DNA from 3 places in the Aliihoeflea sp. genome. Region 3 is predicted to be linked to each of the others. Evidence: predicted binding sites of a transcription regulator. Region 3 holds the regulator's gene; each other region holds the start of a gene.

Region 1 (10,226 bases), on a different contig from region 3:
TCACGCCGAAGCCGTGGCGTCCGCCCGCCTCCATCAGGTATGCAGGACCGCCGCCTCGGTTCTTGCCGAAATGAAAGTCGAAGCCGGTCACCGCATGGGCGATGCCGAGCCGTCCCACGAGGATCGTCGCGACGAATTCTTCGGCGGACAACTCCGCCAAATCCCTGTCGAAACGCTGCTCGACCATGCCGTCGAAGCCGCAGGCTGCCAGAAGGCGCGCCTTCATCGCCGACGAGGTCAGGCGAAAGAGAGGGATGTCGGGACGGAAGAGCGTGCGTGGATGCGGGTCAAAGGTCAGCACCAGCGCCGGCGCGCCAAGCCGCCGCGCTTCCTCCTGCGCCCGGTCGAGCACCGCGCGGTGGCCGCGATGGACACCGTCGAAATTGCCGATCGCGACGACGGCGCCGCGCAGGCGTTCAGGCAGCGCATCGCTTCCGCAGATATGGGCGAAATCGCCGGGCATGGAGCCTAGGGTCACCTAACGAAGTCGTGGGATAGAAGCCACCGGCGCATAGCCGTGGCTGTCGAGGAAGGTCGCGAGGCGCGCCACATCCGGGGCGCCATCGGCATCGTATTCGCGGGCGTGGATGCCGGCGGTGACGAACAATATGTCGATGTCGTTCGACACCGCACCCTTGACGTCGGTCATCACGCCGTCGCCGATCGCCAGCACGTCGCGCGGCTTGACCTGCCGGCCGAGCGCCTGCGCGGCGAGGATCAGCGCTGCGACGTAGATCGGCTGGTGCGGCTTGCCGGCGACGAAGGAGCGGCCGCCAAGCTGCGCGTAGTCGCGGGCGAGCGCGCCGGCGCACCAGACCAGCTTGTCGCCGCGCTCCACCACGATGTCGGGATTGGCGCAGATGAAAGGCAGGTCGCGCGAGCGGAAACGGCGCAGCATTTCCGCATAATCCTCGGGCGTTTCGCTCTCGTCGTCGAACATGCCGGTGCACACGACGCCGGAAGCCTCCTGCTCCTCGACCAGTTCGACGTCGAGCCCGTCATAGAGCGACAGGTCGCGGTCGAGGCCGAGATGGAAGATGCGGCGCGGGCCTTCAGCGATCAGATCGCGCGTCACGTCGCCGGAGGTCACCAGATAGTCCCAGCAGTCGCGCGGCACGCCGATCGCGGCGAGCTGGTCTTCCACGTCGTCGCGAACGCGCGGCGAATTGGTGATGAGGATGACGATCTTGCCCTTCTGGCGCGCGCGCTTCAGTGCCGCGCAGGCATCCGGAAAGGGGTCGACGCCATTGTGGACCACGCCCCAGACATCGCTCAAAATGACGGAATAGCCGTCGGCGAGGTCGTCCAGCGTGTCGATCAGATTGGGCATTTCAGGCTCGTCAGCGCGATTGGAGATGGTCCCGCATCTAGCGGAACGCCGCCCTCGAGTCATCCGCTTTCATGTCGCCTCGATGCCGTAACGTGTCACGATCTCGGGCTGGATCAGCTTTGCGTGGACCGCGAGCAGCAGAAGCTGCGCGTCCATCCCCTCGCCCGCTTCCAGCGCCTTTTCCACCCGCGCCTCGATCGCCTTCAGCCGTTCGCCGCCATGCACGGCCTCGAACGCGTTGGCGCCCATCACCGAATAGCCGAACATTTCCGCGACGGCCGGATAGGCTTCGGGCATCTCGTCGATGCCGTGGTCCTTCATCAGATTGACGATGGTCATCTTGACGCCCTCGGGCACCAGCGCGGGATGCAGGTCGACGCCGCGCAGCGCCGCGTCGAGCTGGCGCAGGTCGGACGAGCGGCCGAACATTCCGAAAAAGCCGAAGGAGGATCGTCTTCGCGTTGCCAGCTTCTTGACTCCCGTTTGCGGCGGGCCTATCTCACCGGCCAGTTGGCACTCACCTGATGGGAGTGCTAACGAAGTCCGGTTCTCCGGACGGAGGGAACCCCTACCATCATCCGTATCGAGGATCAAAGTCACATGACACAGTCGACGTTCCGCCCGCTCCACGACCGCGTGGTTGTCCGCCGGGTCGATTCCGAGGAAAAGACCAAGGGCGGCATCATCATCCCGGACACCGCCAAGGAAAAGCCGCAGGAAGGCGAAGTCATCGCCGTCGGCTCGGGCGCCCGTGACGAAGCCGGCAAACTCGTTCCGCTGGACGTCAAGCATGGCGACCGCGTGCTGTTCGGCAAGTGGTCCGGCACCGAAGTCAAGCTCAACGGCGAAGACCTTCTGATCATGAAGGAAGCCGACATCATGGGCATCATCGGCTGATAGCCGGTCCCGTCCAACCATCCACTCATTCAAAGGGCTCTTGAGCCCGGGAGCAAAGACAAATGGCTTCAAAAGAAGTTAAGTTCGGCCGCGACGCCCGCGAGCGCATGCTGCGCGGCGTCGATATTCTCGCCAATGCGGTGAAGGTCACGCTCGGCCCCAAGGGCCGCAACGTCGTCATCGACAAGTCGTTCGGCGCACCGCGCATCACCAAGGACGGCGTCACCGTCGCCAAGGAGATCGAGCTCGAGGACAAGTTCGAGAACATGGGCGCCCAGATGGTGCGCGAAGTGGCCTCGAAGACCAACGACATCGCCGGCGACGGCACCACGACCGCGACCGTTCTCGCCCAGTCGATCGTCCAGGAAGGCGCCAAGGCAGTTGCCGCCGGCATGAACCCGATGGACCTGAAGCGCGGCATCGATCTGGCCGTTTCGGAAGTCGTCAAGAACCTCGTTTCGTCGGCCGCCAAGATCAACACCTCGGCTGAAGTCGCCCAGGTCGGCACCATCTCCGCCAATGGCGAGAAGGAAATCGGCGAGATGATCGCCGAGGCCATGCAGAAGGTCGGCAACGAAGGCGTCATCACCGTCGAGGAAGCCAAGACCGCCGAGACCGAACTCGAAGTCGTCGAAGGCATGCAGTTCGACCGCGGCTACCTGTCGCCCTACTTCGTGACCAACCCGGAAAAGATGGTCGCCGAGCTCGAGGACGCCTACATCCTCCTGCACGAGAAGAAGCTGTCGAACCTACAGGCGCTGCTGCCGGTCCTTGAAGCCGTCGTCCAGTCGTCCAAGCCCCTCGTCATCATCTCGGAAGACGTCGAAGGCGAGGCGCTCGCCACGCTCGTCGTCAACAAGCTGCGCGGTGGCCTCAAGATCGCTGCCGTCAAGGCTCCCGGCTTCGGTGACCGTCGCAAGGCCATGCTCGAGGACATCGCCGTCCTCACCGGCGGCCAGGTGATCTCGGAAGACCTCGGCATCAAGCTCGAGAATGTCGGCCTCGACATGCTCGGCCGCGCCAAGAAGGTGTCCATCACCAAGGAAAACACGACGATCGTCGACGGTGCCGGCCAGAAGTCGGAAATCGAAGGCCGCGTCGCGCAGATCAAGGCGCAGATCGAAGAGACCTCTTCGGACTACGACCGCGAGAAGCTGCAGGAGCGTCTTGCCAAGCTGGCCGGCGGCGTCGCCGTCATCCGCGTCGGTGGCTCGACGGAAGTCGAAGTCAAGGAGAAGAAGGACCGCGTCGACGACGCCCTCAACGCGACCCGCGCGGCCGTTGAAGAAGGCATCGTTCCCGGCGGCGGCACCGCCCTCCTGCGCGCTTCCAAGCTGATCACCGCCAAGGGCGAGAACGCCGATCAGGAAGCCGGCATCAACATCGTGCGCCGCGCACTGCAGGCTCCGGCCCGCCAGATCGCGACCAACGCTGGTGCGGAAGCCTCGATCGTTGCAGGCAAGATCTTCGACAACGGTTCGGAGACCTACGGCTACAACGCCCAGACCGGCGAATATGGCGACATGATCCAGATGGGCATCGTCGACCCGGTCAAGGTCGTGCGCACCGCTCTGCAGGACGCAGCCTCGGTTGCCGGCCTTCTCGTGACCACCGAGGCGATGATCGCCGAGGCTCCGAAGAAGGAATCGGCCGGCGGCATGCCGGGCGGAATGCCCGGTGGCATGGGCGGCATGGGCGGCATGGACTTCTAGGAGGTCCTCCTCCCTACTTGATTGGAAAGGGCGTCCCTCGGGGCGCCCTTTTCGCATTTGTGATCGCGCATTCCTGCAACCAAAGGTCACAACCGGCGTTCCTCTCGCGCCCGACAATTCGTCGGTGTTTCCAAGGAGATGACGATGGTGAACAAGGATCAGGTCAAGGGCGCCGCCAAGCAGACCACGGGCGCCGTGAAGGAAGCCGCCGGCAAGGCGACGGGCTCGACGAAGACCGAGATGAAGGGCAAGGCCGAGAAGACCGCCGGCAAGGTCCAGAAGGAAGTCGGCAACGCGCGCGAACGCGCAAAGTAAGACGCCTCCGCATTCGAATTGACGGGCGCCCCCGCGGCGCCCTTTTTCGAGCCCTCTTGCCAGTCATGCCCCGGCGGGGCACCAAGCGGCATGACCGCATCCCTTCTCCCCGCATGACCGGCGAACTCGCCGCCCTTTGGGCGCTCGCCGTCTCGGCCTTCACCTCCGCCACGCTCCTGCCCGGCACGTCGGAGGCCGTGCTCGCCGGCCTGCACGCCGCCCGCGCCGCCGATCCGCTCGCCCTCCTCGCCGTCGCCAGCCTCGCCAACACGCTCGGCTCCTGCATCAACTGGCTCCTCGGCCGCCTCGTCACCCGGTTCCGCGACCGTCGCTGGTTCCCGGCTTCCCCATCCCAGATCGCGCGCGCCGAAGGTTGGTATGCGCGCTATGGCCTCTGGTCGCTGTTCCTGTCCTGGGTCCCGATCATCGGCGATCCGCTGACCGTCGTCGCCGGCATATTGCGCGTCCCCTTGCTCGTCTTCCTCGTCATCGTCGGCCTCGCCAAGACCGCACGCTACGCCTTCGTCCTCGGCCTCGCCTCGCTTCTTTGAACTCCGCCTGCGATGCCCCATATGCCAACCAACCGAGGGAGCATTGAATGACCGAAACCCGTTCCGAGACCGACACGTTTGGCGCAATCGACGTGCCCGCAGACCGCTATTGGGGCGCGCAGACGCAGCGCTCCATCGAGAATTTCCGCATCGGCACCGAGAAGATGCCACTGCCGCTCGTCCACGCGCTCGGCCTCGTCAAGCGCGCTGCCGCCGAGACGAACCTCGCGCTCGGCATTCTCGACGCGGAGCGCGCGGGGAAGATCGTCGAGGCCGCGCAGGAGGTCGTCGACGGCAGGCTCGACGACAATTTCCCGCTCGTCGTCTGGCAGACCGGCTCGGGCACGCAGTCCAACATGAACGCCAATGAGGTGATCGCCAACCGCGCCATCGAGTTGATGGGCGGTCAGATGGGCTCGAAAAAGCCGATCCATCCCAACGACCACGTCAATATGAGCCAGTCGTCCAACGACACCTTCCCGACCGCGATCCACATCGCGATCGTGCGCGAGGCGCATGCGACGCTCCTGCCCGGCCTCGACCACCTGATCTCCGCCCTGCAGGAAAAGGCCGCCGCCTTCGCCGACATCATCAAGATCGGCCGCACCCACACGCAGGACGCCACGCCGCTCACCCTCGGCCAGGAATTTTCCGGCTATGTCGCGGCCCTCGTCGCCGGCCGGCGCCGGATCGTGGAAAGCCTGCACGACGTCCACGCGCTGGCGCAGGGCGGCACCGCCGTCGGCACCGGCCTCAACGCGCCCGCCGGCTTCGACCAGGGCTTTGCCGCCCGCGTCGCCGAATTGACCGGACTGCCCTTCCGCACGGCCGAAAACAAGTTCGAGGCGCTGGCGAGCCACGGCGCGGCCGTCCATTTCCACGGCAGCCTCGCCGCCCTCGCCGCCGATCTCTTCAAGATCGCCAACGACATCCGCTTCCTCGGCTCCGGCCCGCGCTCCGGTCTCGGCGAGCTCCTCCTGCCCGAAAACGAGCCCGGCTCCTCGATCATGCCCGGCAAGGTCAACCCGACCCAGGCCGAGGCGCTGACCATGGTCGCCACGCAGATCATGGGCAACCAGACCATCGTCGGCATGGCTGCCAGCCAGGGCCATTTCGAGCTCAACGTCTTCAAACCCGTCATCGCCAATGCCGTCCTCCAGTCCGTCCGCCTTGCCGGCGACGCCACGCGCTCCTTCGCCGACAACTGCATCGCCGGCATCGAAGCGAACGAGGAACGCATCTCGGAGCTCGTCCAGAAATCGCTGATGCTGGTCACAGCGCTCGCACCGACCATCGGATATGATGCCGCTGCGAAGATCGCCAAGACCGCGCACAAGAACGGCTCGACGTTGCGCGAGGAAGCCATCGCTAGCGGGCATGTCACCGCTGAGGATTATGACCGCATCGTGCGGCCGGAGAACATGATCCACCCGGGGTGAACGGGAAAACCCTTGTTGACCGGTGAACACCCTCCCCCACATCGTTCACCAATCCTGAACGTAGTGTCGCGTGCGGGACGGCTCGCACAATTGCATGGGCGCAAGTAGATAGGGGACATCTACTCCTCCTCCCAAGGGTTTCAAACCGCCATGACCAACGACGCCGTCCTTCTCTTCGCCCGCATCCTTCTGGTTGCGCTCTTCCTCATTTCCGGTTTCGGCATGCTCACCGCGCCGGGCGGCTTTGCCGGCTATATGGGCTCGCTCGGCCTGCCCGCGCCGATGCTCGTCACCTGGCTCATCATCGCGCTCAAGGTGCTCGGCGGCATCGCCATCGTCGTCGGCTTCAAGACGCGCTATGTCGCCTATGCCTTCGCGCTCTTCTGCGTCGCCACCGCCCTTCTCGGCCACATGGACTTCGCCGACCAGAACCAGTTCAACAACTTCTTCAAGAACCTCGCCATGGCCGGCGGCTTCCTCGCCCTCTCGGTCTCGGGTCCCGGCTCGGTCTCCGTCGCCGCCCGCGCGTAAGTTTTCAAACAGCGATCTCCAGTCGCCAAAGGCGGGCTCCGGCCCGCCTTTTCATTTGCGGTGCAAGCCCCCCTCTCCGTCTCGGGCTTCGCCCGAGCCACCTCTCCCCCGATGGGGGCGAGGAAAACCAGGCTAAAAAGCGTCATCGCTGCCGTCGTTTCCTCGCCCCCTCTGGGGGAGAGGTGCCGAGCGCCAGCGAGGCGGAGAGGGGGAGCGCTGCCGTCGGCCAGCATTCCCCGACACTTGCCGCCTTCGTTCCTATCGGTTACGACACGGCGCGCCCGTTCCGGGCGCTTTTCCAATCATCGCAGGCGGATTTCAGACATGGTCGACAAGGCGGAAAAAATGAAGGCGCGGCTTCCGCGAGGCTTCGTCGACCGCCATGCCGACGACATCCGCGCCGTCGACGCCATGACCGCCAAAATCCGCGAGGTCTACGAGCTCTACGGCTTCGATCCGGTCGAGCAGCCGATGATCGAATATACCGACGCGCTCGGCAAATTCCTGCCCGACCAGGACCGCCCGAACGAGGGTGTCTTCTCGTTCCAGGACGATGACGAGCAGTGGCTGTCTCTGCGCTACGACCTCACCGCCCCCCTCGCCCGCTTCGTCGCCGAGAACTTCGAGCGCCTGCCCAAACCCTATCGCTCCTACCGCTCCGGCTGGGTCTTCCGCAACGAAAAGCCCGGCCCGGGACGGTTCCGGCAATTCATGCAGTTCGACGCGGATATCGTCGGCACGCCGGGCGTCGCGGCGGATGCCGAGATGGCGATGATGATGGCCGATACGCTCGAAGCCGTCGGCATCAAGCGCGGGGACTACGTGATCCGGGTGAACAACCGCAAGGTGCTGGACGGAGTTCTGGAGGCAATCGGCCTCGGCGGCGACGAGAATGCCGGACGCAGGCTCGGCGTGCTGCGCGCGATTGATAAGCTGGACAAGTTCGGTCCTGAAGGGGTTCGTGCGCTGCTTGGTAAAGGCCGCATGGATGAGAGCGGTGATTTTACGAAGGGCGCAGGGCTGACTGACGAGCAGCAATCCATCGTCATGACAGCAACGGCCGAAGCTTACGATCTGTCCGATATAAAGAGCGCCGGCGACCGAGATCTCTCCGACATGGAATTCGCTAACGACGGAGCACTCTTTTACGACAACGTTACGAGTGCAAAAATCACGTGGAGCGCTGCACATAACGAAACAACGCGGCAGGGAGCCCAAGAGCTGCTGACAATTGCAGAACTTTGCGAAGCAGCAGGATATGGATCGAACCGCATCAAGATCGACCCCTCCGTCGTCCGCGGCCTCGAATACTACACCGGCCCCGTCTACGAAGCCGAACTCACCTTCGACGTCACCAACGAAGACGGCCAGGTCGTACGCTTCGGCTCCGTCGCCGGCGGCGGACGTTATGACGGCCTCGTCTCGCGCTTTCGCGGCGAACCGGTTCCGGCGACCGGCTTTTCCATCGGCGTCTCGCGACTTGTCACGGCGCTGAAGAATCTCGGCAAGCTTGACACCGCAAACGTTCTCGCGCCGGTCGTCGTCCTCGTCATGGACAAGGACACTGAATCCCTCGGCCGCTACCAGAAGATGGTCGCAGACCTGCGCGCGGCGGGCATCCGCTCCGAAATGTATCTCGGCGGCGCGGGCATGAAGGCGCAGATGAAGTACGCCGACCGGCGCGGCGCACCCTGCGTCGTGATCCAGGGCGGCGACGAGCGCGCGGCGGGCGAAGTCCAGATCAAGGATCTGATCGCCGGCGCCAAGGCCGCCGAAGGCATCACCGACAACACCGAATGGCGCGAAAGTCGCCCGGCGCAGTTTTCCGTGCCGGAGAGCGGGCTGATCGAGGCCGTGCGTCGGGTGCTCGAGGCGCAGAAGGCGGATCGGGACGGCGCGGAATGACGAGGGTTTTCGTTTCGTCGCGCCCCCCTCTGCCCTGCCGGGCATCTCCCTCGCGGGTGGGGAGATTAGGCTCGTCATCGACACCGCGTGATCTCCCCCCATGCGGGGGAGATGTCCGGCAGGACAGAGGGGGGCGCCGTAGAGCGCCGACCTCGCCAAACGCAGCGGCAATCCAATGACCTCCCGCATTCCCCAGATCGCCGACGACATCCGCGCCATCTTCGACGCGCGCGGCGCCGGCATGGTCGACGTCGCCATTCTCCAACCGGCCGACCCCTTCCTCGACATGGCCGGCGAGGACCTTCGCCGGCGCATCTTCCTCACCGAAAACGAGACCGGTGCGGCGCTCTGCCTGCGGCCCGAATTCACCATCCCCGTCTGCATCGACCACATCGCGTCGAAGGCCGGGACGCCGCGCCGCTACGCCTATCTCGGCGAGGTGTTCCGCCAGCGGCGCGAGGGCGGCAACGAGTTCTTCCAGGCCGGCATCGAGGATCTCGGCGAGACCGACATCGCCCGCGCCGATGCGCGCTCCATCGCCGACGCCCATGCGCTTCTGGCCGGCGTGCTCCCAGACCACGACCTCACGATCACCATCGGCGACCAGCGCGTCTTCGAGGCGGTGCTGGCCGCGCTCGGCCTGCCGCGCGGCTGGCAAAAGCGCCTCGCCCGCGCCTTCGGCTCCAAGGAGATGCTGGACGCCGCGCTCGACGACCTCGCCAACCCGTCGCGCAAGCTGACGCTCGACGAGCCCGTCGCCTCGCTCATCGCCGAGGGCGACCGCGACGCGCTCGCCGCCCACGTCGCCGGCCTGATGACCGACACGGGCCTTGCCGAGAGCGCCGGCCGAACCTCCGCCGAGATCGCCAACCGGCTGATCGAAAAGGCGGAACTGCGCTCGGTGCGGCTGTCCGATGAGGCGCTCGGCGCGCTCAAGACCTTCCTCGCCATCCATGCGCCGCTGCGCCAGGCCGGCAATGCGCTGCGCGATTTCGCCGGCGATGCCGGCATTTCGCTCGGCGCCGCGCTCGACATCTTCTCCGCCCGCTCGCGCTCGATTTCCGAACTCGGCCTGCCGGAAGCCGCGATCCACTACGACGCCGGCTTCGGCCGCCCGCTCGATTACTACACCGGGCTGGTCTACGAGATTTCAGCCGGCAGCCGCGACCGGCCCCTCGTCGGCGGTGGCCGCTATGACCGGCTGCTCACCCTGCTCGGCGCGAAGTCGCCGATTCCGGGGGTGGGGTTCTCCGTCTGGCTCGATCGGATCGAAGCCTTGAAGGGAGAGGCCGCATGACCATCACGCTCGTGCTCCCCTCCAAGGGCCGATTGAAGGATGCGGCCATCGAGAAACTGGGCGCTGCGGGCTTCGCCGTCGCGACACCCGACGACGACCGGCGCTACCGCGCGCGGATCGAAGGGCGCGACGACATCGAGGTCGCGTTTCTCTCCGCGTCCGAGATTTCGCGCGAACTCGCGCAGGGGTCCATCGACCTTGGCGTCACCGGCGAAGACCTTGTTTGCGAAGGGATTTCCGACTGGCAAA
Region 2 (10,226 bases), on a different contig from region 3:
AGACGGTGTGACTGAAGCGATGGCCGGCCAACAGGTATGTGTAAGGGCAAACTGCAGACGATCAGTCAGTGACATCTCTTTCGGTCAAACGGTAGGGCTCGCTCCTGCCACGCTGTGTCGCAAAACTGGGAACACCGGATGGATATCGACGACCTGCGGACGTTTGTGGAAGTTGCCGATGCGGGGGGCGTATCGGCTGCGGCACGTCGGCTGGGCGTTTCGAAATCGATCGTCAGTCGGCGACTGCTCAAGCTTGAAGCAGAGCTTGGCGTTCAGCTTCTCGCACGCACCACCCGCGGCGCGGCCCTGACGGAAGCCGGCGCTTCGTTCCGCGACCATGCGGCAAGAGTAGGCGCGGAGATCGATGCGGCGCGGGAGACCATTCAGCCGTCCGGCGACCTGACCGGCCGCCTGCGCGTCGCGATGCCGCTGACCTTCGGTCCGACGCATCTGGCGCCCGTGCTGGCGCAACTGGCGCGTCGCCACCCGAGACTGCATATCCACTCGTCCTACAGCGACCGTTTCGTCGATCTCATCGGCGAGGGTTTCGATTGTGCGGTTCGGGTCGGCTACCTCCAGGACTCAAACCTGATTGCAAGGCGCGTGGGTGATATCCATGGAAAGTTTCTCGCCAGCCCCGACTACATAAAGGCGCATGGCGCGCCGGAGGCGCCGGAGGAGATCGCCCTTCACCAGGCCCTCATGCAGGGCACCGAGGCTTGGCAGTTCATGGATGGCGACAAGGTCGTCACGATCAACCCGCAAGGGCGCTACAAGGCAGATAACGGCATCGCCCTCGCTGCCGCGGCGGCCGCAGGGCTGGGCGTCGCATGGCTGCCCGATTGCGTGACCGACACCTATATCGCTTCGGGCGCGCTCGTGCCGATCATGACACGCTATCCGCTGCCATCGGCGGGGGTCTATGTCATCCGGCCGCCGGGGCCGCATCCCTCGCGAAAGGTGCGGGTCCTGACCGAACTGATGATCGAGTGCCTTCAGAATGACCCGGGTCTTGCGGCCATCTGGCGCTAGTGCGGAATTTTTGCGGGTCTGCGTCGGTGTTCCATTTTTCGCGACACAGCTCGGCGGATCACGGGTCTAGCGGTAGTTGCGGCCAACGCTTAGTTCGACCCTGACGAGATCGCGAAAGGACAAAGCATGAGCTGGAACCCATCACTTGAACCGGGCTGCCCCGATGACGTCGGGATCGATGCAATCGAGACCCTGATCGTCCCGCGGTCGAGAGACCTTGGCGATTTCGAGGTCCGGCGGGCTCTGCCGGCACCAAAGCGGCAGATGGTCGGGCCGTTCATCTTTTTCGACCAGGCCGGGCCGGCGGAGTTCCTGACCGGTCAGGGTGTCGATGTGCGGCCGCACCCGCATATTGGGCTTGGAACGGTGACCTATCTGTTCCGGGGTGATTTCCACCATCGCGACAGCACTGGCGCCGACCAGATCATCAGGCCCGGCGCATTGAACTGGATGGTCGCAGGACGCGGTGTCACCCATTCGGAGCGCACCTCCGCGACGGCGCGAAGCGGCCCGAACAGCCTGTTCGGCATCCAGACCTGGCTGGCCCTGCCGGACAGCCACGAGGACGTGGACGCCAGCTTCGAGCATCACGGTAAAGACACACTGCCTGTCATCGAAGACCAGGGCGTTTCAGTCCGGCTGATCCTCGGCAACGCCTATGGCAAGGTCGCACCCGCGACGATGCTTTCCGAGACTTTCTACGCGGATGTGCGGCTGGATCCGCGCAGCCGGCTGCCAATGCCGGACGAGCACGAAGACCGCGGCATCTACATCGTTGAAGGCTCGATCTCGGTCGCCGGACAGGAATTCGAGGCGGGGCAAATGATGGTTTTCCGACCAGGCGACCGCATCACGGTGGCCGCTGGCGAAAGGGGCGCGCGGCTGATGATCCTCGGCGGTGCGACCTTCAACGGCCCACGTTACATCTGGTGGAACTTTGTCGCCTCATCCAGGGAGCGCATCGAACTCGCCAAAGAGGAATGGCGCTCCGCGAATTGGGGCAATGGCCGCTTCGATCTGCCTGCCGACGACCGCAACGAACATATTCCCCTTCCCGAATGACCGATCCAGCCTGGAGACATAATAATGACCAACTGGCCTAAGCTCGACTATCTCGGCTGGCGCGACACGTGCTCGGCGCTGCATCTCTATCTGCAGATTGCGGGCAAGTACCGGCTGGCGCACACGCCGTGGCTCAACCATTCGTGGAACGCGACTTTCTACGTCACGCCGATTGGACTGGCCTCTTCGCCAATCCCGGACGGCCCGGGCATTGAGATCCTGTTCGACCTGCGTGAGCACAAGGTGGTGGGCACCTGCGGCAATGGCCGCAAGGCGTCGTTCGATCTGGGGCCAATGACGGTCGCAGCCTTCCACACGAGCTTCGTGCAACTGATTACGGACCTCGGCGGCACACCGACCTTCAACGGCAGCCCCAACGAGGTGCCATTTCCGGTTCCCTTCGCCGAAGATGACCGTGACCGGCCCTATGACGGAGAAGCCGTCGAGCGATTTCATCAGTCCCTGATGGCGGTCGACAAGGTGTTCAATCGCTTCCGCACCTCCTTCCTCGGCAAGTCCAGCCCCGTGCACCTGTTCTGGGGCAGCTTCGACCTGGCTCTCACGCGCTTTTCGGGCCGCCGCGCGCCGCTCCACCCGGGTGGCATCCCGTCCCTGCCAAACGACGTCGCACAGGAAGCCTATGACCGCGAGGTGTCTTCGGCGGGCTTTTGGCCCGGCGGCAACGGCATCGACTATCCAGCCTTTTACGCCTACGCCTATCCTGCGCCCGGTGGCTACCGCGCCGCGTCAGTTCAGCCCGACGCAGCCTTCTGGCATGACGGCCTTTCGGAGTTCGTTCTGCCTTATGAGGCCGTGCAGGCGTCTGCGGATCCCGATGCGGTGCTGATGGCTTTCCTCACTTCGACCTACGAGGCGGCAGCCGATCTGGGCGGCTGGGACCGGGGACTTCTCGAATGCGCAAACGGACAGCCCCGAGAGGTGCGAAGGCCCGATGCGGCGCTCGTGGCGCTTGCGCCATCGGTAGGCGACGAGCCCGTGGAGCGAGAGGATGGCCCGTCGAAAGGGCGCTACCGTCTGGTCGTGAATGGCGTCGAGGCCGAAATGAGCTACAGCCGCGCCGGCGGGAACCTGCTGATTATCGACCACACGGAGGTGCCAGCGGCATTGCGCGGCCGCAAAGTCGGCGAGCGACTGGTGCGTCAGGCGATCGAGGATGCTCGGCGCGATCACGTCGAGATCATGCCGCTCTGCCCATTCGCGAAGGCGCAGATTGATCGCCATCCCGAATGGCACGACGTGCTGCGCCGGTGATGGAAGCAAGGCGGCGATGCTCGCCTTCATTCCAGCGGTCTCCGCTGCGAGAACCAGGCAGAAGCACTCCAACGGCAGGAGCGATGCAGATGAGCGACTTGACCTATCGGATCGTCGAACATGACGGTGGCTGGGCCTATCGAGCAGGCGAGACCTATTCGGAAACCTTCTCCAGCTACGACGCGGCCTTTGGCGCAGCCCGGCGGGCGGCCTGCAGGCAACTGCGGCCTGGCGAGACCACCGGCATCATCTGGGAAGACGCGACCGGGCACTGGCACGCTGAACTCTCGCGCGCCGGTGATAGGCCCCAATCGCAGGCCATCGGCTGAGACAATTCTGCAGTTTTGCCCATACCAGCCGGATCGTCAGGCCCACTGCGCTGGACTGCAAGGACTGCCTGAGGTCAGCAGTTGGCGGGCTCAACTGCGTTTGTGCCTCAGATGCAACCATCTCGGCTACTGCGACCATTTCGCGAACCGGCACGCCGAGCCCGTGACGAGCCCACGGACCCTGATCATTGGGTGCGATCAATCTGTGTCTCAACCAGGTGCGCCGGCGATGTTGCGGGTCCTTGAGCCGCATGGCCCCGCGATCGGCGAGAATCGGCCAGACCGGAGGACCATCGTTCGCCGCCGAAAGTGATCCGGCGGCTGACACCACAGTGGGAACGACACCTGGCGCTGCAGCGCCAGCTTTGTAAGTCTTGAGGAGCGAGCCGATGGCTGCAGAGGGATTGGGGCCGACTATTGGTCCGGTGGTGGTGCTGATGGGAGCGGCAGTGATTGCCGTGCCGCTGTTCCGGCGTCTGGGGCTGGGGTCAGTGCTGGGGTATTTCGCCGCCGGTGCGCTGGTGGGGCCGTCGGTGCTGGGGTTGTTCACCGACCCCGACACGATCCTGCATTTCGCGGAACTGGGCGTGGTGATGTTCCTCTTCATCATCGGGCTGGAACTGCGCTCGCAGAAGCTCTGGGGCCTGCGGGGGCAGATCTTCGGGCTGGGTCTGGCGCAAGTGAGCCTTGCGATTGCCTTACTGTGGCTCGCGGGCATGGTGGTGTTCGCGCTTCCCTCAGTAACAGCGTTCATCGCAGGTGCCGGGTTCGTCCTATCCTCGACCGCCGTCATAATGTCCACCTTGCAGGAACGCGGGGAGATCGGCAGCCTGGAGGGACAGAAATCCGTCTCGATCCTGCTGTTCGAGGATCTGCTGATCGTACCCTTGCTGGCGGTCGTGGCCTTCCTGTCGCCTGTCGGACAAGGCGAGAATGGGCTCGGCGCGGCAGCACTGGCCTTGGCCGGGCTGTTGGCGCTGCTTGTGGCTGGGCGTTGGCTGCTCGGTCCACTCTTTTCACTTCTGGCGCGTGCGCGTGCACGCGAGGTGCTGAGCGCCGGGGCGCTGCTTGTGGTGCTGGGTGCCGCACTGTTGATGGAGACGGTGGGTTTGTCGATGGCTATGGGGGCCTTTCTGGCCGGCGTACTGCTCTCCAGCTCCAGCTATCGCCACCAGATCGAAAGCGATATCGAGCCGTTCAAAGGCCTTTTGATGGGGCTGTTCTTTCTGGCCGTCGGCATGTCGTTGGACCTCGGCGTCATCGCTGCGGAATGGCCGTTCCTGCTCGCCATTTTGGTGGCTTATGTGCTGGTCAAGGCAGTTGCCATCTATGCCACGGCGCGGGCCTTTGGCGGGGCCAACCTGGTGGCGTTGCGCCGCACCGTCATGTTTGCGCAAGGGGGCGAGTTTGCCTTCGTCCTCTATACGGCCGCAGTTGCAGGCGGGGTCATCGATGCGCGGGAAAATGCAATCTTCTCGACAGTCGTGATCCTGTCCATGGCGATCACGCCGCTGATCATAATCGCCGCCGACAGGCTGTTGCGCGACCCCGGTTCCGCGCTGGATGGCGTGGATCCGGCAAGCGGGCTGCGTGGGCAGGTTCTGGTGATCGGCTTCGGGCGGTTTGGTCAGATCGCCCTGCAGATGCTGCTGGCGCGGGGAGCGCAGGTGTCGGTGATCGACAACAACCCCGACCGTATCCGAGAGGCTGCGCGCTTTGGCTTCAAGGTCTTTTACGGCGATGGCACGCGATTGGACATTCTGCGCAACTCGGGTGCTGCGCAGGCGCAGGTGGTCCTGATCTGTGTCGATGATCGCCGCGCCGTCAGTAGCATTGTCGATCAGGTACAGCACGAATTTCCGAGTGCGGCAGTGCTGGCACGCAGCTACGATCGGGGCCATTCGATGGAACTGATCCGCGCGGGAGTGGACTTTGAAGTTCGTGAGACAGTGGAATCGGCGCTGCTGATGGGGGCCGAGGGGTTACGCCGCCTTGGCTGGGATGAGGTCACAGTAACCGAGGCACTGGAAGATGTCCGCGGTCGCGATATGCAACGCCTGGCCGAACAGGTGCAGGGCGATATCATGTCTGGGCGGGACAAGATGCTCACCACGCCAGTGCCCGAGCCTTTGACCCCCGCACAACCAGTGCAAAGAAAAGGAGATGCGTTCTAGACGAAGCGATCTTTGTTTGCAGATCCGCGCCTGGCGGGTTGGAAGACATACCCCCGCCTCGACAAGCCCTCATGAACTCTGCAACCGGGATCGGGTGGTTGGGCGAACATCGGCTCTTTGAGTTTCTCCGCCGAAACCGGACCGTCAGCAGTCGGCCCCCGTTGCGACGGAAATCGATTTCCGATCGGTCGGTAACGCCGCTGGTTTCGAACTTCGGCAATGGGGTGGATTCCTGCCCGACCGCTTCTGAGCAGTGGACCTGGGAAAGCTGTCATTCAGGGGGCACACACACATCGACGGTACAGTGCGCCCTCTTCTTGACGAGTGAGACTCTGTGTTAGGCCCGCGCCTAGCGGAGACAAACAAGCCGGCAGATCGTTAGGCAGGAGCGATCGATTGGTGTTATGGCATTTCGTCGGCAGGCACTCCAGGGCTCTGCCGATTGAGGGCACAGATCATACCCTAGCCCCAACCAAAGGAGGACAGCATGTCTTCCACGCATCTTTTCATCACAAGACGGTCAGCTCGCCGATACGCTGCTCACGGAATTCCGGTCACAAGCTTCCGCGGGGAGTTTTGACCACGAGGCTGCTGGAGTGGACCCCGTTTCACCGGACAGTCGGCGGTTGGGTTTAGGCACTGAGGCGCAGGAATTCGCGCGGTGAGTCGCCGTAACCAAGGGGACAGACGGCCGATCAAATGTCTACAGGAAATCCGTGGCTGTCAGCACATAGGAACTTCGGCGACCATGCGAATAGGCCTCGCGCGCCACGCCGTGAATCGACTTGCGCGCGGCATCGAACGCCGTCAGGCAATCTGCTTCCGACGGGGCCGCCCTGCCCGGCCTCGCCAGCGCGCCGGCCTCGACGAAGAACGGCACTTCGAACATGCCGTCATGACCGATGAAGCGAACCGCGTTGCGCGTGTCGTCGAAGCTGCGGCTGCAGTTAGGAAATTCTAGGGTCACTGCGGCGCTCCTCGTCCACATCAATGCCCCTTGCAGATATGAATGAACCTATCGCGAAGCAAGGAAAAACCGAATTTAACTTATACGTCCGATGAAACTCTTAAAGCAACTTCAGAAATCCTGTGTTTTCAACAATGAGACCGACCAATTTTCTCGATCCGATATTTTGGAAATGGACGGAAATATTTTTGGCACTCCTATCTTTCGAGTGCCAAGAGCGCTACATAGACGCAGTGGTCGCCCTATGAGCCGGCCGCGGAAAGAACCCAATGAAATTCCGCCCACTCCACGACCGCGTCGTCATTCGACGCGCGGATAGCGAACTCAAATCCAGGGGCGGCATCATCATTCCCGACACTGCGAAGGAAAAGCCGCAAGAGGGCGAAGTGATCGCCGTCGGTCCCGGGAGCCGGGACGAGAGCGGCAAGTTGGTCTCACTAGAGGTCAGGGCCGGCGACCTCATCCTGTTCGGTAAATGGTCCGGAACCGAGGTGAAGATCGACCGCGAGGATCTCCTGATCATGAAGGAGAGCGACATCATGGGCATCATCGAGGAGACCGAGGCGGCCGGCAAGATGGCCGCCTGAACGGACTCTCCGAGCCTCCACCCGCAAGACCCAACTGGACGAACACCATGCCCGCCAAGGAAATTAAATTCGCCACCGATGCGCGCGACCGCATGCTGCGCGGCGTCGAACTGCTCAACAACGCCGTCAAAGTCACGCTCGGGCCGAAGGGGCGCAACGTCCTCATCGACAAGGCCTACGGCGCGCCGCGCATCACTAAGGACGGTGTCACCGTCGCCAAGGAGATCGAACTTTCCGACAAGTTCGAAAACATGGGCGCGCAGATGGTTCGCGAAGTCGCCTCCAAGACTAACGACATTGCCGGCGACGGCACCACGACTGCGACAGTTCTCGCCGCGTCGATCCTGCGCGAGGGCGCTAAGCTGGTCGCTGCCGGCATGAACCCGATGGATCTGAAGCGCGGCATCGACCTCGGCGTAGTGGCCGTCGTCAAGGAAATCCAGGCGCGCGCCAAGAAGGTCAAGTCCTCGGAAGAGATCGCTCAGGTCGGCACTATCGCGGCAAACGGCGACGTCGCGGTCGGCGAGATGATCGCCAGGGCGATGAAGAAGGTCGGGAACGAAGGCGTCGTCACCGTCGAGGAAGCCAAGACCGCCGAAACCGAACTCGAGGTCGTCGAGGGCATGCAGTTCGACCGCGGCTATCTCTCGCCCTATTTCATCACCAATGCCGAGAAGATGCGCGTGGAATTGGATGATCCCTACATTCTCATCCACGAGAAGAAACTCGACAACCTTCAGGCGATCCTGCCGATCCTCGAAGCGGTGGTGCAGAGCGGCAAGCCGCTGCTCATTATCTCCGAGGACGTCGAAGGCGAGTCGCTGGCCACGCTCGTCGTCAACAAGTTGCGCGGCGGCCTGAAGGTCGCGGCCGTCAAGGCACCCGGCTTTGGCGACCGCCGCAAGGCTATGCTGGAAGACATCGCCGTGCTCACCGCCGGCCAGATGATCTCCGAGGATCTAGGTATCAAGCTGGAGAGTGTCGCCGTCACCATGCTCGGCCGCGCCAAGCGCGTTGTGATCGAGAAGGATACAACCACGATCATCGACGGCGGCGGCGATAAGGCCACCATCGCCTCGCGCGTGCGCCAGATCAAGGCGCAGATCGAGGAGACAACCTCGGACTACGACAAGGAGAAGCTCCAGGAGCGCCTGGCGAAGCTCGCCGGCGGCGTCGCGGTGATCCGTGTGGGCGGCGCGACCGAGACCGAGGTCAAAGAGAAGAAGGACCGCATCGACGACGCACTCAATGCAACTCGCGCGGCGGTCGAGGAGGGCATCGTGCCAGGCGGTGGCGTGGCACTGCTGCGCGCCAGGTCCGCACTTGCAGCCTTGGCGGGCGGCAATGCCGATGTGGATGCAGGCATCTCCATCGTGCTAAGGGCGCTCGAAGCGCCAGTCAGGCAGATCGCCGAGAATGCTGGGGTCGAGGGTTCGGTCGTCGTGGGTAAGCTTACGGACAGCAAGGACCGCAATCAGGGCTTCGACGCGCAGACCGAAACCTATGTCGACATGATTAAGGCCGGCATCGTCGATCCCGCCAAGGTGGTTCGCACCGCCTTGCAGGACGCTGGCTCGATCGCGGCTCTTCTGATCACCGCCGAGGCGATGATCGCCAACATACCGCCTAAGGATGCGCCCGCGGCCGGCAATGGCGGCAGCGGCATGGGCTACTGAGCGGTGCCGAACCCCTCGGCCTTCGCGGCCGCCAACGGACCTTCAACAGCACTCAGCAAGGAGCACGTCAATGGCCATGCAGAACAGCAGCAAGAAATCCATGTCCCAGCGCTGGGACGATTACCAGCCGACGAAATCGACGCTCGTCTGGGCGTGCATCGGCGCGGTCGCCGCCGCGATCATCGTTGGCTTCAGCTGGGGCGGCTGGGTGACCGGAGGCACGTCACGCACGGCGGCGACGACCGCAGGCGATGTCGCGCGCGGCGAACTGGCGTCGGCCATCTGCGTCGAACGCTTCAACGCTGAGCCGGATGCCGAGCCGCGACTTGTCGAGTTCAAGGCGATCACGGACGGCTTCAAGAAGCGCCAGTTTATTGAGGCGGGGGGATGGGCGACAATGCCAGGGCAGACAACCCCCGACCGGCGCGGCGCAGAAGGATGTTCGACCGCTCTTGCCGCGTAAGACTGGCGCGACCTGAAACGGCAGTCGCCGGGACGAATTTCCCGGCGAGCCTCACTTCCAACCTTCAAGGAAGACCGATGATTACCTTCACGAAGAAGGCCGACACCCCGCCGAGGCCCAAGGACGACGAGGAGAACCGGTTCGAGCAGATCCGCAAAACGGCACGGGAACGGCATCAGAAGTCCGACACCGACGGTGCCCGCCGCCGCGACAGGCAGACAGCCGAAGACAACCGATTGATCTGATTGGCACGCGCTCTTTCCGCAACGCAAGGTGAATGCGGCCGCCATCTGTCGCGTCGGACGGTTGGCTTTCCTACCTGTCGCGAAACAGCGTCAAACGGATTGACTAGGTGACCGACTCATAACTCCGCAACCATATGCGGATTGATGCGAGTTGGACCGAAGCGAGGAAGTTGTCGTCGCGCTTGTCGTATCGGGTGGCGATGGCGCGGAAGTGTTTGAGTTTGTTGAAGAACCGTTCGACCGCGTTGCGCTGGCGGTAGACCCATGCGCTGAACGGGAAGGTTTTGACGCGGTTTGGCATGGATCGGATGTTGGCCCATGCGCCGCGTTCGGCCATTGCTGCGCGAAGCGCGTCGCCGTCATAGGCGCGGTCGGCAAGAAGGATGTGCCCGGCCTCCAGCGTTTCGAACATGTCGGCG
Region 3 (10,226 bases):
TGCGCCTGATGCCATAGCGCTCCAGCAGGATGCGCGTCACCCGCGTGTCCTCGCAGGCAAGCACATCCGCGCCCGCCAGCGTCTCCAGCGCCCGCAGCGTGATGTCGGAGAGGTTTCCGATCGGCGTCGCGACCAGATAGAGCGCAGGCTCGGGCACCGGCGCACGCATCTGCGCCTGTCCGATCATGTAGATTCGCTCGCCCTCCGCCATCGCCATCTTCCTTTATCCGGACGCCGAAAATTCGCCGCGATCGGTGGGAACAATTTGGGCATCTGCCCGGTTCGAAGGCAGAATGCGGAGGTTTCCCCAATGCCCCTGACCATCCAGGACAGTTTCGAACCCTATTACGCCGGCAAGACCGCGCGAAACGACAATCAGCGCGCCAAATCCGCCACCACCGCGTCGAGCACGATCATCCCGTCCGCTGTGGCCCGCAGCCGCGAATTGCCGACCGGTGCGACGAGACGCTCCTCCTGGAGCACCGCGATCCGCTTCGAGGACAAGGACCGTCCGGACAACGATTCGTAGCGCACGAGGTCGATCCCCTCGGCCAGCCGCAGCCCCATCAGCAGGAACTCGTCGGCCTCCTCCTCGCGCGTCAGCCGCTCGCCGCCGGTAATGCCATGCCCGCGCGCCTCGACGCGCTCCAGCCACGCCTCGGGTAGCTTTTCGGTGAACGTCACGATCCGCTCGCCATTCTCGACGAACCGGCCATGCGCCCCCGGCCCGATGCCGACATATTCGCCATAGCGCCAGTAGATCAGATTGTGCCGGCTCTCCGCGCCCGGCCGCGCATGGTTGGAAATCTCGTAGGCCGGCAGCCCGCGCGCCGCGGTCACCTCCTGCGTCAGCTTGTAGAGGTCCGCCGCGTGGTCCGGCTCCGGCATCACGAATTTTCCCGCCTCATGCAGAAGCTGGAACCGCGTCCCGTCCTCGATGGTGAGCTGGTAGAGCGACAGATGATCGGCGGCATAGCCGATCGCCCGGTCAAGCTCCGCCGCCCACTGGTCGAGGCCCTGGTGCGGCCGCGCATAGATCAGGTCGAAGGAAAGCCGCGGGAAAATCTCGCGCGCCAGCCCGATCGCATGCAGCGCCCCCTCGACATCGTGAAGCCGTCCGAGGAACCGCAGATCGGCGTCGTTCAGCGCCTGGACGCCGAGCGAAACCCGATTGACCCCCGCCGCCCGATAACCGCGGAATCGCGCCGCCTCGACGGATGACGGATTCGCCTCCAGCGTAATCTCAATCCCGTCCGGCACGGTCCAGTAGCGCGCGACGCTCTCCAGCACCGCCCCCACCGTCTCCGGCTCCATCAGCGACGGCGTGCCGCCGCCCAGAAAGATCGAATCGACTTTTCGACCGCCCGTCCGCGCCCGCATCGTCGCCATCTCGCGATCGAACGCCGCGGCAAACCGCGCCTGATCGACCGGCTGATGGCGGACATGGGAATTGAAGTCGCAATAGGGACACTTGGCCGCGCAGAACGGCCAGTGGATATAGACGGCGAAACCCGGATCGTCGGTCATCGGCCAGTCCTGACAGGGCGCACACCCCCACCCTTGCCCTCTTCACAAGGGGGAGGGGGCATCCACGCCCCGCCTAAATTTGGCTCACCCCACAAGAGATCGCGCAACGCAGACGCCTTCCCTCCCCCTTGTGGGGGTCCGAAGGACGGGCGAGACCCGCGGCTCGCACTGAAAAGGGTGGGGGTCCCCTTCGTCAAAACAACCACTCCGTCCAACTCACCCCGCCCCCAGCATCTCGCGCGCAAACGCCTGAAACGCCCTTGCCCGGTGCGAAAGCGCCTCGTCCTGCCCTGGCTTCCAGCCATGCTTCTCCTCGGCGCTCATCTCGCCGAACGTCCGCTCGTGACCGGACGGCTGGAACATCGGATCATAGCCGAAACCACTCGTCCCGCGCGGTGGCCAGACCAGCGTTCCCTGCGCCTCGCCGCGAAAATACTCGGCATGCCCGTCCGGCCAGGCAACGCAGATCACCGAGACGAACTTGCCCTGCCGGTCCTGCGGCATATGCGCGTTTTTCTGGTCGAGCAGCTTCTGCGTGCGCTCCATCGCCACCTGAAAGTCGCGCGTGCCGTCGGCAAGCTCGGCCCAATTCGCCGTATAGACGCCCGGATCGCCGCCCAGCGCATCGACCATCAGGCCCGAATCGTCCGACAGCGCCGGCAGCCCGGTCGCGCTCGCCGCCGCATGCGCCTTGATGTAGGCGTTCTCCTCGAACGTCGTCCCGGTCTCGTCAGGCTCGGGCAGGCCATATTCGGCCGCCGACTTCGCCTCGAAGCCGAACGGCGCGATCAGGTCGGCGATCTCCGCCAGCTTGCCCTTGTTGTGGCTCGCCACCACGATCTTGCGGTCGTCCAGAGTGCGCATTCAAAGTCCCCAGATCTTCGGATTGGCGATTTCCAGCGAATTGCCCGCCGGATCGCGAAAATAGATGGAGCGTCCGCCCGATGGTTCGTCCGGCTTCGACGACGGCCACCGGAAATCGGCCTCGATGGCAACGCCGTGCGTTTCCAGATGCCCCTTCCAGCGCTCGATCTCGTCCTCGGTGCCGGCAAAACACAGATGTCCCGCACCGCTCGCGCCATGCGGCGGAACGGGAAGCCTGGCATCAGGTGCCGGCGGCTTCACCGTCTGCGCGGGATCGAACAGCAAAAGCACGCCGGTGCCGCACTTGAAGAACACGTGCCGCCCGTCGACCTTGGCGATGCGTTGCAGGCCCATCACGTTGCGGTAGAAGGCTTCGGCCGCGTCGAGGTCGTCGACATACAGCGCGGATTCGAGGATCGATGTCGGCGTCATCGCGAGACACCCCGCATCAAAGGCTGCGCCCTACGTTGCCCCCCTCTGTCCTGCCGGACATCTCCCCCGCGAGGGGGGAGATCAGCCAATCGCACACCTGGTCGCGCGTGATCTCCCCCCATGCGGGGGAGATGTCCGGCAGGACAGAGGGGGGCAACGTAGGGCGCAACCATCGACAAACCTACCCCATCGCCATCTTCTGCAAATCCACCAGCCTTGCGATGCCCTTCTTCGCCAGCCCCATCAACTGCGCGAACTCCGCCTCCGAAAACGGCTCGCTTTCCGCCGTTCCCTGGATTTCGACGATCCCGCCGCGCCCGGTCATGACGAAATTCGCGTCCGTGTCGGCCGCCGAATCCTCCGGATAGTCGAGGTCGATCACCGGCACGCCATTGTAGATGCCGCACGAGATCGCCGCGACATGGTCCTTCAGCACCTTGGAAACCTGCACCATCTGGCGCGCTTCCATCCAGCGCAGGCATTCGTGCAGCGCGACGAAGCCGCCGGTGATGCCCGCGGTGCGGGTGCCGCCATCGGCCTGGATGACGTCGCAATCGACCGTGATCTGCACCTCGCCCAGCGCCTGCAGGTCGACGACGGCTCTCAGGCTTCGCCCGATCAGGCGCTGGATTTCCAGCGTGCGGCCACCCTGCTTGCCGGCCGAGGCCTCGCGGCGCATCCGGTCGCCCGTCGCGCGCGGCAGCATGCCGTATTCGGCCGTTACCCAGCCCTTGCCGGAATTGCGCAGCCATCCCGGCACGCGCTCTTCGAGGCTCGCTGTGCACAGCACGTGCGTATCGCCGAACTTCACGAGACACGAGCCCTCGGCATGTTTGGAGACGCCGCATTCGAAGGAGATCGCCCGCATTTCGTCGGGCTGGCGCTTGGATGGCCGCATGGGTCGGGGCTCTTTTCGTTCGGTTGAGGTTCGTCCCCCGTCTAGCGCCACCGGGATGACGAGGCAAAGGAAAACCGGCCGCCGCGATGGATCACCAGTTCCGCACCGGGCGCAAATGCCTATATTCAGAGGTAGAATGCTTGAAGATCGCGATTGAATGAACCCTTTGACCGACCTGACGCTGACCAATCTGGACGCGCGCTCGCGCGAAATCTTCCGGCTGATCGTCGACAACTACCTGCGCGAGGGCGAACCGCTCGGCTCGCGCAACCTGTCGCGCCTGCTGCCAAGCTCGCTGTCGCCGGCGACCGTGCGCAACGTCATGTCCGATCTCGAGCATCTGGGTCTCATCTACGCGCCGCACGTCTCGGCGGGACGTCTACCGACGCAGGCCGGCCTGCGCTTCTTCGTCGACGCTTTCATGGAACTGGGCGACCTGACCACCGAAGAGCGCCGCCAGATCGAGGCGCAGGTGCGCGCGTCGGGCTCCGGCCAGACGCTGGAGCACATCCTCACCGACGCCAGCCAGATGCTCTCCGGCCTGTCGCGTGGCGCCGGCCTCGTCATGACCGCAAAGAGCGAGGTGCCGCTGAAGCATATCGAGTTCATCCGGCTCGAACCGACCAGGGCGCTCGCCGTCATGGTCAGCCAGAACGGCGACGTGGAAAATCGCGTCGTCGATCTCCCGGCCGGCGTCACCTCCTCGCAGCTCGTCGAGGCGTCGAACTTCCTCAACGCCCACATTCGCGGCCGGACCCTGGCCGAGGCGAAGGCGGAGATCGGACGGCTGAAGGAAGAGACGCGCACCGCCCTCGACACGCTGTCGCAGGACCTCGTGGAACGCGGGCTGGCGGTCTGGGCAGGCGAGGGCTCGGGGCTTCAGGCCCGGCTCATCGTGCGCGGCCATGCCAACCTCCTGGAGAACGTTACCGCCCAGGCCGATCTCGAACTCCTGCGCCATCTCTTCGAGGACCTCGAAACCAAGGACGGGATGCTGCAGCTTCTCGACCTGGCCGAGGAAGGACCGGGCGTTCGCATCTTCATCGGCTCGGAAAACAAGCTCTTTTCGCTCTCCGGTTCCTCGCTCGTCGTCGCGCCCTATCGCGACAAGGACGCCCGCGTCATCGGCGCGCTCGGCGTCATCGGCCCGACCCGGCTGAACTATGCCCGCATCGTTCCGATGGTCGACTACACCGCCCAGATCATCACCCGCATGCTCGGCTGAAATCTCGCCGACACGCTTCCATCACGGCATGACGCAGCGGAATATTCTTTCGCGCGACCCGTTGGCGAAGGGCGATTCAGAAAGGGTTAAGTCAAATTTTACTACAATTGATCGTTTCGTGGCCGGGAACGCTGTGTTCCGGAACCAACCCGCCCCGAAGGCGGTTCTTCTCCTGCAAACGAGGTTGTGAGTCATGTCTGCAAGGAAGCGAATTGAGATGAGAGAGGCAGAACTTTCCACCGTGATCGTCAAGGAACTGGGCTCGGAAACGAACCGCAGGTTTCTCAATCGCATGCCCGGCCTGCGCGCCGAGCACGCGCTGCCGCAAAACCTGCGCAGCCTGCTCGAGCGTCTCGACGACGTCGAAGACGGCCCGCGCACCTACAGGCACTGAAGGGTCCAGCCTCGTTGCAACAAAAAAGGCGGCCGGATGGCCGCCTTTTTGCTGTTCAGCAAAATCTTATGCCGCCGAGCTTTCGGGGCGTGCGCCCGGACGGCCCGTCGGGCGTGCCGGCTTCTTCTTCATCGGCAGCAGGCCTTCGCGCTGCGCCTGCTTGCGGGCGAGCTTGCGCGAGCGGCGCACGGCTTCCGCCTTCTGGCGGGCGCGCTTTTCCGACGGCTTCTCATAGGACCGGCGCGCCTTCATCTCGCGGAAGATGCCCTCGCGCTGCATTTTCTTCTTCAGCGCGCGAAGCGCCTGCTCGACATTGTTTTCACGTACGACGACCTGCAATGTGATCCTGTCCTTTCTCGAATTGAAATGGCATCGAACACCGCCGGAAGCGGGCCGATGCAGCGAATTTTGCCGGAAGGAACCGACCGAACACCCCTGCGCCGCCGGGCGGCATGATTGCGGGACAATGGCCCGAAGCAGGGGCGGGATGACCTCTATATAGGCTCTTTTCGCCAAAAGGCAAAACCGGATCACTCCGCCCTTCTGGACTCCGGCCCGCCAAGGCTTTAGGCGAAGCGCACTGTAAATCGCCTCGGAAATCCTGCAGCCATGACGACCAGCCCGACCCTCATCGCCCCGTCCGTCCTCTCGGCCGATTTCTCGAAGCTCGGCGACGAGGTCGAAGCCGTCGTCAAGGCAGGCGCGGACTGGATTCACCTTGACGTGATGGACGGCCATTTCGTGCCCAACATCACCTTCGGACCGCAGATCATCAAGTCGATCCGAAACCGCACTGACAAGGTGTTCGACTGCCATTTGATGATCGCGCCGACCGACCAGTACCTCGCCGCCTTCGCCGATGCGGGCTGCGACATCATAACCGTCCACGCCGAGGCCGGCCCCCATCTCGACCGCTCGCTTCAGGCGATCAAAAACCTCGGCAAGAAGGCCGGCGTCTCGCTCAATCCCTCGACCCCGGAGAACGTCATCGAATACGTTCTCGACCGGCTCGACCTCGTCCTCCTGATGACCGTCAACCCCGGCTTCGGCGGCCAGGCCTTCATCCCCGCCGTCGTTGAGAAGGTCGCGCGCATCAAGGCGATGATCGGGAACAGGCCGATCGACATCGAGATCGACGGCGGCGTGACGCCGGAGACGGCGCCGCTGGTCGCGAAGGCCGGTGCGAACGTCCTCGTTGCCGGCTCGGCGGTCTTCAAGGGCAACTCGGTCGAGAGCTATGCGAAGAATATCGCGGCAATCCGCGATGCGTCGGACGGCGCGCGCGGACTGATCGCCTGAACTTATCCGCGCCTCGCTGGAAACTGCGCGTTTTCGCCCGAAACCTCCGATCAACGGCTGGTTTCCAGCGAATTTTAGGCAATTTTTACCGCGAAACTTCAGCTTTCGTTAAGGTTTCGGCCGGGTTTTAACCCCGCATTAACACATCGGCGAACTTATCCGCGTATTGCTCTGGACAAAGCCTCATCGTTCGGAGTGAACGCAAGTGCAGACCGCCAACCGAGCAGCATTCGCCGATCGCGTCGGCTGGGTCGATGCCGCCAAGGGCATCTGCATCGTCTTCGTCGTGATGATGCATTCGACGCTCGGCGTCGGCAAGGCGATGCACGATCATGGCTGGCTACACTATGTCGTCGAGTTCGCTCGGCCGTTCCGGATGCCCGATTTCTTCCTGATTTCCGGCCTCTTCCTCGGCCTCGTCATCGACCGGCCCTGGATGCGCTTTCTCGACCGCAAGGTCGTCCATTTCGTCTATTTCTACGTGCTCTGGCTGACCATCCAGTTCGCCTTCAAAGCGCCGGGGATCGCGATGGAGGAGGGCGCCGCAGCGCCGCTGCACCACTATCTTCTGGCCTTCGTCGAGCCCTTCGGAACGCTCTGGTTCATCTACATCCTGCCGATCTTCTTCGTCGTCACTCGCCTCGTGAAGAACCTGCCGGTGGCGCTCGTTTTCGCCGCTGCGGCGGCGCTGGAAATCCTGCCGATCGAGACCGGGTGGATGTTGGCCGACGAGTTCGCCTCGCGCTTCGTCTACTTCTTCGCCGGCTACGCCTTCGCCGCCAACATCTTCCGCATCGCCGCCTGGCTGCAGGCCCGGCCGGTCGTGGCGCTGGCGATTCTGGCGCTGTGGGCGCCGGTCAATGGCTGGCTGGTCTTCACCCCTGCGCCGGCGCATCTGGCGCATCTCCTGACGGCGGAGATCGACCAGTCCGGCGCGACGCACGGCCTTGCCGAATTGCCCTTCGTCTCGCTCATCCTCGGCCTTGCCGGCGCGCTGGCGGTGGTCGCGGTCGCGGCGCTGGTCGCCGAAAGACCGTGGAGCCGCTGGCTTTCCTGGCTCGGCGCGCATTCGATCGTGATCTACCTCGCCTTTTTCCTGCCGATGGCGATTTCGCGCGCGGTGCTGATCCGCACCGGGCTCGACACCGGCACGATCTCCGCCCTCGTCACCGTCGCCGGCATCGTCGGTCCGGTCATGCTCTACGGCCTGATCCAGATGACGGGCTACGGCCGCTTCCTGTTCGAGCGGCCCGACTGGGCGCGGATCGACGGCCGGCGCGGCGCGGAAGGCCGCATGGTCGCGGCGGAGTAAGTTTCTGATCTTTCGCAAGAAAAAGGCGAGCCGCGCGGCTCGCCTTTTTCGTTTCAGCTATGCGCGAAGATGTCTTCTTCCGGCCAGCCCATCAGATCGAGCTTGGCCCGCGTCGGCAGGAAGGTGAAGCACGCTTCGGCCTCTGCCATCCGGTTCTCGCGGCGCAGGCGCTCCAGCAGCTTTTCGCGCAACTGGTGAAGATAGAGAACGTCCGAGGCGGCGTAGTCGAGTTGCTCGGGCGAAAGCTGCGTCGCGCCCCAGTCGGAGGATTGCTGCTGCTTCGACAGGGAGATGCCGAGCAACTCGTTGCAGACGTCCTTGAGGCCGTGGCGATCCGTATAGGTGCGCGTCAGGCGCGAGGCGATCTTGGTGCAGAAGACCTGTTCGGCCAGGGCGCCGAAGGCGTTGTAGAGAACCGCGATGTCGAAACGGCCATAGTGGAAGAGCTTGGTCTTCTGCGAATCATTGATGAGCGCGACGATGTTCGGCGCCTCTTTCTGTCCGGGCGCGATCTGCACCACGTCGGCCGTGCCGTCGCCCGGCGAAAGCTGGACGACGCAGAGCCGGTCGCGATGGGGATTGAGGCCCAGCGTCTCGGTGTCGATGGCGACGGCGAGACCGCGATAATTGTCGAGATTGGGCAAATCGCCCTTATGGAAGCGAACGGTCATCGAGTTCAAGCCTTGGAAAGAGCGTCGAGGATGCGCGCCCAGGAGCGCTGGCCCTTGGCGAATGAGGTGAGGTTGTATTTCTCGTTCGGCGAGTGGATGCGGTCGTCGTCGAGGCCGAAGCCGACGAGCAGCGATTCCATGCCGAGCATGCGCTTGAAGTCGCCGACGATCGGGATCGACCCGCCCATCGCGATCATCACCGCCGGCTTGTTCCACTCTTCGGTCAGCGCGGTCTGCGCCTTGACCAAGAAGGGCGCATCGTAGCCGAGATTGATGGCGGGCGAGCCGCCATGCGGATGGAACTCCACCGAGCAGTCGGACGGAATCCGATCCTCGACGAACTTGCGGAACGCGGCGCGGATGGCGACTGGGTCCTGGCTGCCGACGAGGCGGAAGGAGACCTTGGCGGAGGCCTCGGCCGCGATCACCGTCTTGAAGCCCTTGCCCGTATAGCCGCCGGAAATGCCGTTGAACTCGGCCGTCGGCCGCGCCCAGACCAGTTCGAGCACATGGCGGCCCTTTTCGCCCGAAGGCTCGGACAGGCCAATCGGCCCGAGGAACGTCTCGGCCGTCTCGCCGAGGCCCTTCCACGATTCGAGAATCTGGCTCGGCGTCTCTTCGACCCCGTCATAGAAGGCGGGAATGGTGATGCGGCCGGTTTCGTCATGCATGTCGGCGAGGATCTTCGCCAGGATGCGGATCGGGTTGGCTGCGGCGCCGCCATAGGAGCCGGAGTGAAGGTCGCGATCGGCGGCCTTGACCGTGATCTCCTCGCCGACGAGGCCGCGCAGCGCGGTCGAGATGGCGGGCGTCTCGGCGTCCCACATGCCCGTGTCGCAGACCAGCGCAAAATCGGCGGTCAGTTCCTTGGCGTTGGCTTCGAGGAACGGTTTCAGCGAAGGCGAGCCGGATTCTTCCTCGCCTTCGAACAGGATGGTGATCTCGCAGGGCAGTTCGCCATGGACGGCCTTGTAGGCGCGGCAGGCTTCGACGAAGGTCATCAACTGGCCCTTGTCGTCGGCCGAGCCGCGGCCGGTGATGACCTTGACGCCGTCCAGCTCGACGATCTTCGCCTCGAACGGATCGGCGTTCCAGAGCTCGACCGGATCGACCGGCTGGACGTCGTAATGGCCGTAGAAGAGGACATGCGGCGAAGTCTTGCCGGCGGGGCCTGCGTGGTGGGCGACGACCATCGGCCGGCCCGCCGTCGGGCGCACCGAGGCTTCGAAGCCGATCGACTGCAGGTCGGCGACCAGCCATTCGGCGGCGCGACGGCACTCGGCGGCATAGGAATCGTCGGTCGAGATGGACGGGATCGCGATCAGGTCCACGAGGCGCTCGACGCTGGCGTCGAGCTCGGCGTCGAGGCGGGAAAGGACGGGGGAAATATCGGACATGGGCAGGCCTTTCGATTCAATCGGGCCGGACCCTAGTCGGTTTGGCGCGGGGCGGGAAGCGGGAAGGCGTTGAGCCAGAAGGTTCGGCAGGAGATGACCGCGCGCCGCAGGCATGGGGCGCTGGTCGATGCCGCGAAAACAAAAAAGCCGGGCGTTGCGGCCCGGCTTTCCTGATGGCGGTGTCCTGTTGCCTGGACGGTTCGCCTA

The links. Region 3 encodes HrcA, which represses chaperone genes, less so after heat shock. Its sites were predicted from a motif close to GTTAGCACTCNCNNNNNGNGAGTGCTAAC; they were not measured.
Region 1: groES (co-chaperone GroES) is a predicted target of HrcA. The motif match lies at 1,840-1,868, and genes of this name have one in related genera.
Region 2: ACT6QU_RS18250 (co-chaperone GroES) is a predicted target of HrcA. The motif match lies at 7,024-7,052, and genes of this name have one in related genera.

Annotation. Positions count from the first base shown of each region.
Region 1 covers NZ_JBQVMV010000012.1:19,739-29,964, reverse strand. Annotated here, with positions in the region: gene ACT6QU_RS13660 (bifunctional riboflavin kinase/FAD synthetase) at 1-463, opposite strand, end outside; gene ACT6QU_RS13655 (TIGR01459 family HAD-type hydrolase) at 479-1,330, opposite strand; gene ACT6QU_RS13650 (hypothetical protein) at 1,400-1,759, opposite strand; gene groES (co-chaperone GroES) at 1,931-2,227, shown strand; gene groL (chaperonin GroEL) at 2,290-3,939, shown strand; gene ACT6QU_RS13635 (CsbD family protein) at 4,084-4,254, shown strand; gene ACT6QU_RS13630 (YqaA family protein) at 4,368-4,805, shown strand; gene fumC (class II fumarate hydratase) at 4,853-6,244, shown strand; gene ACT6QU_RS13620 (DoxX family protein) at 6,395-6,775, shown strand; gene hisS (histidine--tRNA ligase) at 7,100-8,680, shown strand; gene ACT6QU_RS13610 (ATP phosphoribosyltransferase regulatory subunit) at 8,856-9,977, shown strand; gene hisG (ATP phosphoribosyltransferase) at 9,974-10,226, shown strand, end outside.
Region 2 covers NZ_JBQVMV010000025.1:7,997-18,222, reverse strand. Annotated here, with positions in the region: gene ACT6QU_RS18280 (LysR family transcriptional regulator) at 139-1,032, shown strand; gene ACT6QU_RS18275 (pirin family protein) at 1,159-2,094, shown strand; gene ACT6QU_RS18270 (DUF5996 family protein) at 2,119-3,366, shown strand; gene ACT6QU_RS18265 (DUF2188 domain-containing protein) at 3,456-3,695, shown strand; gene ACT6QU_RS18260 (monovalent cation:proton antiporter-2 (CPA2) family protein) at 4,085-5,869, shown strand; gene ACT6QU_RS18255 (DUF1488 domain-containing protein) at 6,573-6,836, opposite strand; gene ACT6QU_RS18250 (co-chaperone GroES) at 7,106-7,423, shown strand; gene groL (chaperonin GroEL) at 7,471-9,099, shown strand; gene ACT6QU_RS18240 (hypothetical protein) at 9,170-9,562, shown strand; gene ACT6QU_RS18235 (hypothetical protein) at 9,640-9,807, shown strand; partial or broken gene ACT6QU_RS18230 (IS5 family transposase) at 9,911-10,226, opposite strand, start outside.
Region 3 covers NZ_JBQVMV010000005.1:26,655-36,880, forward strand. Annotated here, with positions in the region: gene rsmI (16S rRNA (cytidine(1402)-2'-O)-methyltransferase) at 1-211, opposite strand, end outside; gene hemW (radical SAM family heme chaperone HemW) at 376-1,527, opposite strand; gene rdgB (RdgB/HAM1 family non-canonical purine NTP pyrophosphatase) at 1,744-2,391, opposite strand; gene ACT6QU_RS08400 (VOC family protein) at 2,392-2,823, opposite strand; gene rph (ribonuclease PH) at 3,005-3,721, opposite strand; gene hrcA (heat-inducible transcriptional repressor HrcA) at 3,879-4,946, shown strand; gene ACT6QU_RS08415 (hypothetical protein) at 5,164-5,340, shown strand; gene rpsU (30S ribosomal protein S21) at 5,407-5,679, opposite strand; gene rpe (ribulose-phosphate 3-epimerase) at 5,950-6,639, shown strand; gene ACT6QU_RS08430 (acyltransferase family protein) at 6,845-7,951, shown strand; gene ACT6QU_RS08435 (ribonuclease D) at 8,005-8,622, opposite strand; gene ACT6QU_RS08440 (M20/M25/M40 family metallo-hydrolase) at 8,628-10,019, opposite strand; gene ACT6QU_RS08445 (L,D-transpeptidase) at 10,224-10,226, opposite strand, start outside.